2 regions of the Paenibacillus sp. UMB7766-LJ446 genome follow, and region 2 is predicted to be linked to the other one. Evidence: riboswitches for the same ligand, from Rfam matches in the RefSeq annotation. Region 2 holds a riboswitch; the other holds the start of a gene.
What was found. Region 2 has a riboswitch for FMN ahead of QP794_RS08200 (DMT family transporter). Riboswitches for the same ligand answer to the same signal wherever they lie in the genome.
Positions count from the first base shown of each region.

Region 1: it holds a riboswitch for FMN, as region 2 does, so the genes downstream of both, ribD (bifunctional diaminohydroxyphosphoribosylaminopyrimidine deaminase/5-amino-6-(5-phosphoribosylamino)uracil reductase RibD) here and QP794_RS08200 (DMT family transporter) in region 2, are expected to answer to the same signal.

Region 1 is NZ_JASOYM010000008.1:263,579-269,597, forward strand. Features, by position in the region: gene QP794_RS20640 (spore germination protein) at 1-395, shown strand, start outside; gene lysA (diaminopimelate decarboxylase) at 500-1,831, shown strand; gene QP794_RS20650 (peptidylprolyl isomerase) at 2,054-2,485, shown strand; FMN riboswitch at 2,634-2,797, shown strand; gene ribD (bifunctional diaminohydroxyphosphoribosylaminopyrimidine deaminase/5-amino-6-(5-phosphoribosylamino)uracil reductase RibD) at 3,155-4,258, shown strand; gene ribE (riboflavin synthase) at 4,299-4,967, shown strand; gene QP794_RS20665 (bifunctional 3,4-dihydroxy-2-butanone-4-phosphate synthase/GTP cyclohydrolase II) at 5,029-6,019, shown strand, end outside.
Region 2 is NZ_JASOYM010000002.1:766,840-772,858, forward strand. Features, by position in the region: gene QP794_RS08185 (amidohydrolase family protein) at 158-1,525, opposite strand; gene QP794_RS08190 (CGNR zinc finger domain-containing protein) at 1,752-2,312, opposite strand; gene QP794_RS08195 (DinB family protein) at 2,449-2,946, shown strand; FMN riboswitch at 3,029-3,181, shown strand; gene QP794_RS08200 (DMT family transporter) at 3,326-4,306, shown strand; gene QP794_RS08205 (amidase) at 4,445-5,950, shown strand.

The sequences.
Region 1 (6,019 bases), on a different contig from region 2:
GGGATATCGCTGTGAAAACGGGTTATTTTGTGAATGAAGTTGTACTGTATATGGCTATCGCCGCGATCGGCATGTTTGCAACCCCCAGTTATGAGCTTGGTTTGGCGAATCGGTTGGTCAGGTTGTTCTTGTTAGTGGCTGTGGCGATCTTCAAGGTTCCTGGATTCGTTGTCGGGACGACGTTTATTATCGTAGCTCTCACCTTGCATCGCTCGTACAACTCTTCGTATCTCTGGCCGTTCATACCGTTTAATGCAAAGGCTTTGGGTAACTTTTTGTTCCGTTTACCGCTATTGGAGAATAAAAAACGTCCTTCAATCAATAAAACGCGTGACAATACCAAAATGGACGATGATCCAGACGGGAAACTGGAAAAAAGTAAAAAACACAAATGATCAGCCGAAAAATCCATTCTTCTCATTTTCTAATTTGATATACTGGTGTAAAATCATTGGAATAACAGCTGTTCCAGTATATAAAAAAGTGAGGAATGCAGAATATGTATTTACATGGTACAAGTAAAATAAATGCACAGGGGCATCTGGAAATTGGCGGAGTCGATGCAACTGACCTGAAAGAACAATTTGGAACTCCCCTGTATGTTGTGGACGAGCAATTGGTTCGCGAGCGCTGCAGAGAGTACATGGAAGCATTCCGAGCTTCAGGCCTGGGCTTCCAGGTGGCTTATGCAAGTAAAGCATTCTGCGTAATGGCAATGTGTGCTCTTGCTGCGGAAGAAGGACTTTCCCTGGATGTCGTATCCGATGGGGAATTGTTTACGGCATTGCAAGCTGGCTTCCCGGCTGAGCGCATTCACTTCCACGGTAACAACAAAACGCTGGAAGAGATCGAAATGGCGCTTGATGCAGAGATTGGCTGCTTCGTTGTGGATAACTTCAATGAACTGCACTTGCTGCAAGCTGTAGCCGCAGACAAAAATCGCAAGGTGAACATCTTACTGCGTGTGACGCCTGGTGTTGAAGCGCACACGCATGAATATATCTCGACAGGACAAACGGATTCCAAATTTGGATTCGATATCGGAAACGGAACGGCATTTGAAGCTATTGAATTGGCTTCCAAGCAGTCTAATCTGGTATTGCTCGGGGTGCATTCACACATCGGATCGCAAATTTTTGAGGTTGAAGGCTTCCAAATGGCTGTTCAGCGCGTTGCAGAGTTTGCAGCAGATGTGTATGAGCGCCTTAACGTTGCTTTCAAAGTGGTTAACCTGGGCGGTGGCTTCGGTATCCGTTATATCGATGGAGATACGCCACTTGAAGTTTCACAGTACGTGAAAGCCATCACGGATGCAGTGAAAAATCATTTTGCCCAAATCGGCTATGCTGTGCCTGAGATCTGGGTTGAACCAGGCCGCAGTATCGTGGGTGAAGCTGGAACAACGCTTTACACCGTTGGAACGAGCAAAGATATTCCGGGGGTTCGTAAATACGTGGCAGTGGATGGTGGGATGACCGATAATCCACGTCCAGCACTGTATGAGTCCAAATATGAAGCTGTATTGGCTAACCGTGCACATGAAGCTGCCCAGGAGACCGTATCTGTTGCAGGTAAATGCTGTGAGAGCGGCGATATGTTGATCTGGGATCTGGACCTGCCTAAAGTGCAAAGCGGAGATTTGCTCGCAGTAGCTTGCACAGGCGCGTATAACTACTCCATGGCCAGCAACTATAACCGGATCCGTCGTCCGGCAGTGGTGTTTGTCAAAGATGGTCAAGGGGATGTTGTCGTACGCCGTGAGACGTATCAGGACATCATTCAGAATGATCTGGTACCTGAGCGCATTGCCAAACAGCCAGTTATCCGTTAATTGAAGTGTAAATAGCGGAGCATTATATGAAGAAGACAAAAAAGGACAATCCTTTTTTGTCTTCTTTTGCGTCTTTAGGCCAGGATTTCGAAAAAATCTTGCTGATTATTTTGCGATCAATCCCATTTCGGTGTACACTAAGAAAAGTGCTATAAAGCTTGGCCCAGGGTCATGCGTTCTGGCACCATTAACGATGGTCAATACGAAAGGAGTCATTTACATATGGCGAAACAAGCGAAAATCAAAATGGCAAACGGCGGAGAAGTTGTAATCGATCTGTTCGATCAAGAAGCTCCAAACACAGTGGCAAACTTTGAGAAACTGGCTAACTCCGGTTTCTACAACGGTCTTGTATTCCACCGTGTTATTCCGGGCTTTGTAGCTCAAGGCGGCTGCCCTAACGGTAGCGGTGCAGGCGGTCCAGGTTACACAATCAACTGTGAAATCAACCCGAACAAACATGAGCGCGGAACATTGGCTATGGCACATGCAGGCCGTAACACAGGCGGAAGCCAGTTCTACATCTGCTACCAACCGCAACCACATTTGGATGGACAACATACTGTATTTGGTAAAGTAACCAAAGGTATGGAGTTCGTAGACGCTTTCGAAGGTCGCGACAAAATGGAAACTGTTGAAGTTGTAGAAGCTTAATCCATAAGATCTTACACAAACCGTTTCGCAATTAGCGAAGCGGTTTTTATTTACACTTAAGCTTATTAAAAGTTAGTATGTGACAAAAAGGAACAAAAAACAATTGATTTTTTGGCGTTAAAGTGCTAACATCCAATTAATAACGCAACGAATCCTTCAGGGCAGGGTGTAATTCCCTACCGGCGGTGATGCAGTATGTGAGGATATCTATCCAGCATTGATGCAAAGTCCGTGACCCGTCTGCCTGTGGCAGATGGCTGATCTGGTGTAATTCCAGAACCGACAGTATAGTCTGGATGGGAGAAGGAGAGGGTGCTGTCCTAATGGGCCGCATTCCGCAGTAGTGTTGCTGTACAGTTTGTGACGAATTCATTTCCTGTGCAGGGAGAAATCCGGTTAATTCCGGCAATCTTCATACATATGCCACATCATAGAAGCTCTTTACCTGTAATTGAAGTTCATTAAGGTATGTGTCTGCTTTCACTTGCCTGAAATGAAGCTTTGGGCGAAGTGTTGTTGGCCTGTATCCATACTACTGCTGGTGACACATGTCTCTCATCATCCCCATCGAACGGTTTGTTCGACGGGGATTTTTTATTGGATATGGAACATGCCTCTCTGTTGGAAGGGAGGTCTATAACTGAGATTTTAACCGTGGGGTGAACGGACTTGGAAATGATTAATGATGAATTTTATATGGCGTTGGCACTGGATATGGCAGAACGGGCACAAGGACAGACCGGAATCAATCCGGTAGTAGGTTGTGTCGTTGTAAAAGAAGGACGTATCGTGGGCCTCGGAAGTCATCTCAAACGGGGGACGGGCCATGCAGAGGTTCATGCATTGAACATGGCGGGCAATGATGCAGAAGGCAGTACAGTGTACGTTACACTCGAACCTTGTAGTCATTACGGCAAGACTCCACCATGCAGCGAACGCCTTATTCATGAAAAAGTGAAACGTGTCGTCGTATGCTGCGAAGATCCGAATCCGCAAGTATCCGGCAGAGGCATCAGCATGCTGCGTCAACAAGGGATTGAAGTCGAAGTTGGTGTACTGCGTGAGCGCGGCAGACGCATGAATGAGAAATTCATTAAATACATTACAACAGGTCTCCCCTTTGTGACTTTAAAGACTGCCTCTACACTGGATGGCAAAATTGCAACTCGTAGCGGGGACAGCAAATGGATCTCCAACGAGTCGGCTCGGGAGATCGTGCATGCCCTTCGTCATCGACATCAGGGCATTATGGTTGGTGTAGAAACCGTGATTGCAGACAATCCGGAGCTCACGACAAGATTGCAAGTGGAAGGCATCAGCCCGGTGCGAATCGTAGTAGATTCCAAGCTGCGTCTGCCTGTAGGCTCTAAAATGGTCAAGGATGGACTTGTACCGACATGGGTGCTTACAACGGATGAGGCAAGTCCTGAAGCGGCTGAGCGACTGGAAGCCTACGGTGTGGAAATTATCCGCTGTGGTCCTGGACCACGTGTAGATCTACTAAATGCACTCAGCAAGCTCGGTGAGCGTGAGATCGGATCGATTCTGCTTGAAGGCGGGGGCACATTGAATGGGGCCATGCTGGAAGCGCGATTGGTAGACCGACTGCTTATGTTCATTGCTCCGAAAATTGTCGGAGGATACGATACGCCAGGCAGTTTCCGCTTCGAGGGAGTTGAGCGCATGAGCCAGGCGATTCAATTACATCAGCTGGAAATTGAGCAAGTTGGAGATAATATTAGCATTGGCGGAATTCCGGTTTGGCCTGAATAAATGAGCTTGTTATAACGAAATAAATAAAGGAGGCGGCAGCATGTTTACCGGTTTGGTGGAAGAAGTCGGTCAGATCCGGCGCATTGGTCGGAAAGGCGAAGCGATGGTCCTGAATATCGGAGCTTCCGCCATCATGAACGACTTGAAGATTGGTGATAGCGTAGCTGTAAACGGGGTATGCTTAACTGCGACAACCCTGGAGGGTGATGGTTTTACTGCCGATGTGATGCCTGAAACATATCGACATACCAATCTCAGTCAATTGCAATCCGGCAGCAAAGTCAATTTGGAGCGAGCCATGCTCTCAGGTGGTCGTTTTGGCGGGCATATCGTTCAGGGCCATGTCGATGGTACCGGAGTCATTGGCAGCATTACTCGTGACCAGAATGCGATTGTTTTCGAGATCAAACCTGATGATACGCAGTTGTTTAAATATTTAATACCCAAGGGGTCTGTAACCCTGGATGGAATCAGTCTAACGGTTGTGCAAACTTCACAGACTGCATTCACAGTATCCATTATTCCACATACGATTGGTGAGACCGTATTAAATGTCAAAAAGACAGGCGATACCATCAATATCGAGTGTGATATTCTGGGTAAATATGTGGATCATCTGCTCCACTATGGTAAGGGACATCAGGAGAACGGTGCAGGTAAGCCGCGAAGTATCAGTGAGGATTTTCTCGCTAATCACGGATTTGCTTAATTCATCCGTTCAATACAAATACAAATACAAATATATTGAAATGGAAACTGGAGGGGGACCTATGTCAGAGCAGTCCATTCTGAATTCTATAGAGGAAGCTATCTACGATCTCATGCGGGGAAAACCCGTCATCGTGGTGGATGATGAAGATCGGGAGAATGAAGGCGACTTTATCGCTTTGGCCGAAAAGGCTACACCTGAAGTGATCAATTTCATGATTACAGAAGGCAGAGGTCTGGTGTGTGTTCCCATTACGCAGCAACGTGCTGACGAACTCAACCTGAAACCCATGGTTCAGCAAAATACAGATTTTCATGGGACAGCTTTCACCGTCTCTGTAGACCATAAAGACACCACAACGGGCATCTCGGCTCATGAACGCTCCATTACCGTGAAAGGTCTGATTGATCCCGAAGCGAAAAGTGGAGATTTCCGCAAGCCGGGCCACATGTTCCCACTCATCGCTAAAGATGGCGGTGTACTGCGGCGCGCCGGACATACTGAAGCGGCTGTAGATCTCGCCATTATGTGTGGTTCCTATCCGGCTGGTGTAATTTGTGAAGTGATCAAGGAAGATGGCACGATGGCCAGACTTCCGGATCTGCAGGAGATCGCTCGCAAACATGATCTGAAGTTGATCAGCATTCAGGACATGATTCGTTATCGGAATGAAAAGGAACAGCTGGTTCAACGCGAAGTGGCTGTGCGCATGCCAACGGACTTCGGTGAATTCCAGGCGGTTGCTTATACAAATGCGGTGGACAACAAAGAGCATATCGCTTTGGTTAAAGGCGAAATTGACGGTTCCAAGCCTGTTCTGGTCCGAGTACACTCCGAATGTCTCACAGGAGATGTGTTCCATTCTCATCGCTGTGACTGTGGTCCACAATTCGATGCAGCATTGAAACAGATTCATGACGAAGGCAACGGCGTTCTGCTTTATATGAGACAGGAAGGCCGTGGTATTGGACTGATCAACAAGCTCAAAGCCTACAAGCTGCAAGAGGAAGGTCTGGACACGGTGGATGCCAATCTGAAGCTTGGATTTGCCG
Region 2 (6,019 bases):
TTTGCGTGGTTTACAATAAACACGCAAGTTAAAGAGCCGCATATCCCTATGCGGCCCTTCGATTGAAACGCTATTAGATCTATTAGACAGATGAGAACATCTAATCTCTTTTCATTCCGTAACAGAATTTCTCTTTCATTCACATGGAACACGAAGCTTATGAAAATACAATTCGCTCTGCATCCGACATCCGATATTGAGATAGCAAATATTCCTTGCTTGCCAAAGCCTTCCGACGGACCTCATTCAGATCGACATGCAGCAGCTTACCTTCGCGCTTCACCAACCGACCTGCTACAAACACAGTGTCCACATTGGATGGATTGGCAAATTGAACGACGGCTCCAACCGGATCATGCACCGGGAACAGGTTAAGGTCTGTGGTTCGAATCATAATCAGATCGGCTTCTTTACCTGGAGTAAGCGTGCCAATCTTCCGCTCCAGTCCCAGAGCCTTCGCCCCAGCAGAAGTTGCAAATCTCAGAACCTGACTGGATTGCAGATTAAGCTCACCAGGCATTTCACCCTGCAGTAAAAGCTGTTCATTCCCCCTGGAACGCTCTGCTTGAAGAGCAAATTTCATCTGGGAGAACATATCCCCACCCGTTGATGTTACAACATCTACACCAAGCGTTGGCGTTCCTCCATTTTCAAGAAAGTAACCCGTTGCCGGATACCCATGCCCCATCATCATTTCCACTTCCGGTGTGACGGACAGTGAGGCACCGCTATCGGCCAGCATTTTATACTCATCCGTATCCATCGTATTTCCGTGTACAACGTTCAGACCCGGACTCAGTAAACCAGCTTCATACATTTTACTTATCGAACGATCTACAGATCCCCAGCTTCCAAAGCCAACATGCATCGAACATATAGCATCCAGCTCTTGGGCAAGCTGAATTTCCTTCACCGTGGTATCCCAATGGCTGAACTCCGGACCACGAATGGCAAGACCGAACGTCAGTAACTGATCCCGTGAAGAGAAATACTGTTCCTTGACCCTTCTCACATCATTCGAATAGGTTAGGTGGCTCTCTCTGTTCCAGTAGGGTGTCTCACCGGGTACGCCATGAGCGAAAACCGCCCGAATACCTGCATCCTGAAGTCCGTGAATCAGTTCATCCGTGTGCTCTGTTGAATACGGCATACTCCAGTCAAGCACCGTGGTTACGCCTGCATTAAGCGCTTCCAAAGAACCCAACAAATTGGCGATATAGCCGTCTTGTGGGCGGAGTTTGCTTCCCATTGCCCCATAGTAGAGGTTTTGCAGATAGACCGGCAATGACCAGTTGGTTCCCGCTGTTTTTACGAGCGACTCCCACATATGCCGGTGTGTATCAACAAGTCCGGGAAGTATGATCATCTCCGATGCATCTATCACTTCCGCTTCCATACAACTCAGATCGGGCTGGATGGCAGTAATAAGAGAATCCTCAATTAGAACATCTGCCCTTTTATACTGACCTACCGACGAATCCATAGACAATACACAACCGTTTTTCAGTAGATAACTTGTCCCCACAAGACACATCTCCAATCATTGTTTTTTGTTGGATATACGCTTGAATCCCGGATGTTGATCTCTGACTGACTGAATGACTAACTGAATAATCCACTAAATTATTTTAAGTACATATATATTATATAGCAGTAAATGGAAACATGCAATTTTGAATTTAAAGAACTCCCTTCGAATAATTCCCTGTCTTCCGCAAAGTTCAGCAAATGACACACTCTGTACATACGCCTTACTCTTTCTGCTGATCCACCTTCCGTTTTGCCCGAAATCTTCTAACTTTCATCAGGTTACCGCACATCTTGTCATCACAATATCTCTGGGTCCGACTACGCGTATCATCATAAAAAAACCATCGGCAGTCCGAATTATCACAGATCCGAATCCTTCCTGCATCCCCTTCAACCACTGTGACGGCAAAATCAGCTGCGACCTCCGCCATAACCTGCTGCCAATGAAATTTTACGGGAACCAGCAAAAGTTTTAGTCCCTCGTCTCCAGAGTACAGCCTTCTGGTAACCTGACCTTCTCCCATCATGGCGTTAAGCCATTCCCGATCCTTGTCCGATAATGGGTTTCCGGCAGCTAAACGAGTTGCAAGAGCCTGCAATTCGCCTCTGAAGCTTCTCAAAGCCCTCTCTTCTTCGGAAGAAGCAGGTATAGGCGCGTTCAGTTGCCATTGTTTAATGAATGCTTCCTGCCATTCGATTTTGCCAAGCCTGTCCTCCGAACGATCTCCGCCACGCCAGTCATGATAATCACTGTTCACAAAATCAGTCCATAGTCTATCCATAGTACCTCCGCTAAAATGTAACCATTTAAAATTAAAAAGATAGTTACATTCATTCAAGTTTGGGTTATATTAATTGTAACCACTTTTAAGCGCTTTAGCTAGTTACCATGAATTCATCTTAGGGAGGAAAAAATCAATGACTACCTCAGCAACAGAACTATTGCTCATTCAGAAAGATGACACCTGGGACCAATGTAATTGGATTGTGCCTTTATCCAAGGCGCTCGATGGACTGACTGCCGAACTGGCAGCCTGGGTTCCATCAACCGGTGGATTAAGCATCTGGCAGTTGGTTAACCATATGTATTATTACAATTTTCGTTTGTTGAGTCGCATTCAGGGCACACCTCCCTCCGGTACACCTGCCGAAAACAATGAATCTACCTTCGGAGACTCCGGAGACCCTTCCGACACCGCTGGCTGGAGTACGCTTATGCAAAATACAACACAATTAGCCGAGCAGCTTCGTGATCAGCTCGCTTCATTAGAGGATTCAGACCTCGAAGCCCCTTACATGGATACGAATGAAAAATGGTCACATGAACTTGCCCGCTGGATACTTCACGATGCCTATCATGCAGGTCAGATTGTATTACTACGCAGACAACAAGGAAGCTGGAATATCATATTCTAAAAAAACACTTGAACTGCTAGCGCTTACAGGAATAAGATGAACTTATTAATGTTACAACTTGTTCAACACACTTATAATTGAATAGGATCTTCGGGGTAGGGTGCAATTCCCAACCGGCGGTGATGTTCTTCGGAACCAGCCCGCGACTCGCTGTTTGACTCAACTTAGGTCATTCAGCGACTGACTTGGTGTGACTCCAAGGCCGACGGTACAGTCCGGATGAGAGAAGATCAACACATTGGCATGCCTTTACGGATAGGCTTCTTTCCGTATGACATGTCAATGATTGAGCCCCCGTTTATTTGGTGTATACCAAAACGGGGGCTTTTGTCGATTTTGCCAACTGAAGATTCCGTGTTCTGACGAAGGAGTCCTGAATATGGAAAAGACCCAACCTGCATCAACCGTTTACCGTAAGGAACGAAGCAATACCGGATTTTGGCTCGTCGTACTCGGCGCCGCCCTGTGGGGTGTAGATCCACTGTTTCGTATTATTTTGCTCAAAACGATGACCTCCACTCAGATTGTGCTGGTGGAACATATTATTGTCAGCCTTGTGGCGATTCCCGTCCTGTGGAAGTTCCGTGCTGATCTGAAAAACCTGCGCGCACGTCACTGGATTGCCGTAATCTTTATCTCCTGGGGAGGATCGGCACTCGCTACGGTATTATTTACTCTTGCGCTTACACATAACGATCCCAATACCGTCTTGTTATTGCAAAAGATGCAGCCGTTATTTGCGATTGTTCTGGCTAAGTTACTCTTAAAAGAAACATTGCCACGCCGCTTCGGTGGACTATTTGTCATAGCACTTGCAGGAACGTACCTGCTTACGTTCGGATTTACCCTTCCTCTTGGGAACTGGGACAACTGGGTTCATGCTGGCAGTCTGTTATCGCTGGGAGCCGCTGCATTGTGGGGCGGTTCAACCGTTATGGGGCGGCTTATGCTGGGGCAAACCCGTTATGAAACGGTCACCTCCCTGCGCTTTGTCGTCGCCTTGCCACTGCTGATCTTTATGACGTGGAACGAAGGTGCTGCCTGGACATTCCCTTCCGGTACAGGTGAGCAGGCGGCTGTGGCACTCAATATTCTAGGCCAGGCATTGCTGCCGGGGTTACTGAGTCTTCTGTTATATTACAAAGGCCTCTCTTCTACCAAAGCTTCTGTTGCCACGCTTGCGGAACTGAGCTTCCCGATGGCTGGTGTGCTGGTAAACTGGATTGCATTCCGTACGCTAATTACATGGGAGCAGCTGGTTGGATTCATCCTCATCTGGATTGCCTTGTTCGCTATCTCCAAACAACAGGAACGCTCAGCGAGTCCGGCTGACGCAGCACCCAAGATTCGTACGAATTGATTGAACTTCTTACAATATAATTAGTCAAGGCACTGCACATCCATTGAGATGTACGGTGCCTTTTGTCTTTTCACTATTCCGGTGGTACGATGACATATGGAATAGTAGATCAAGTCAATTTAGAGAGGAACGATCATCATGTCTCCATCTTCATCATTTTCGTATACATCCTACGATGCCATAGGTTTGGCTGAATTGGTTCGCGCCCGTGAGATATCTCCGGTCGAATTGCTGGAAGCGGCGTATGCCCGCTTGGAAGAAGTGAATCCGCAGCTTAACGCGGTTATTCGTACATATGAAACACGTGCACGTCAGGAAGCGGGGATGGTTCGCCCGGGAGAACAGCCCTTTGCGGGCGTGCCCTTGCTCTTAAAAGATATATCCCAATCCATGGAGGGTGAAATTCTCACCTCGGGTTCACGTCTTCTCCGTGAGCATCGTGCACAACGGAATTCCAACTTCGTTTCCCGCCTGCGTGATGCAGGATTCATTATCATTGGTCATACCAACACGCCGGAATTCGGTTTGAAAAATATTACCGAGCCCCGTCTTCACGGCTCAAGTCGTAATCCATGGAATACCAATCACTCGCCAGGTGGTTCAAGTGGAGGTGCTGCTGCCGCAGTAGCCTCGGGTATTGTACCGCTTGCGGGAGCCAGTGATGGCGGCGGTTCAATCCGAATCCCTGCTTCATTCAGCGGATTGTTCGGACTCAAGCCTACACGTGGACGTACACCCGTAGGGCCGGGGGTCGGTCGTCAGTGGCAGGGTGCATCGATTGATTTTGCCCTATCCCGCTCTGTTCGCGACAGCGCTGCTTTGCTGGATACACTGCAAGTCATTCAACCCGAGGCGGCATTTCATGCTCCCCTCTTTCCGGGAAGCTATCTGGCTGATATGAACTATCCTCATCAACGCAAACTGAAAGTCGCTTACACGACAGCTTCACCTGTAGGTACACCTGTGAGTGATGAAGCCAAAGAAGCGGTATATAAGACGGTTCGCTGGCTGGAAGAACAAGGTCACGAAGTTGAAGAAAAACTGAGTCCGGTGAATGGTGTCAAACTGATGGAGAACTATTACATGATGAACAGCGGCGAAATGGCAGCGATGATTTCTTCCATGGAACGTTCAATGGGCAGAGTATTAACATCGGATGATATGGAGATCGAGTCCTGGGTTCTGGCTGAAGCCGGCAAAAAAGTATCCGCTGCCGAATTCGTGCATAGTCTGGCGGAGTGGGATGTTGCCGCAGCCCAAATGTCCACCTTGTTTGAACGGTATGATTTTTATGTCACACCCGTCAATGCTTTTCCAGCACCCAAGATCGGAGAATTGACGCCTCATGATGAACAGATTCAGTATCTGATGCGTATTAGCGATTTGGACAAGAGCCAGCAGCAGCAGTTGATTTACGAGATGTTTGAACCAAGTCTCACGTACACCCCTTTCACACAGCTCGCAAATTTGACGGGTCAACCAGCCATGAGTGTTCCAGTGCATCTGACTCCTGAAGGGCTGCCCATGGGTGTACAAATTATGGCAACAAAAGGCCGTGAAGATTGGTTACTTCATCTGGCTGGCCAGCTGGAGTCATCCGAACTTTGGGTCGGAATGAAAGGTAATCCAATGTTTCCAGTATAAAATTTAGTTTTTACATTTTTGCACCAAATTCAAGATACTCATACCCTTTAGAATCATCGGCTACATCAC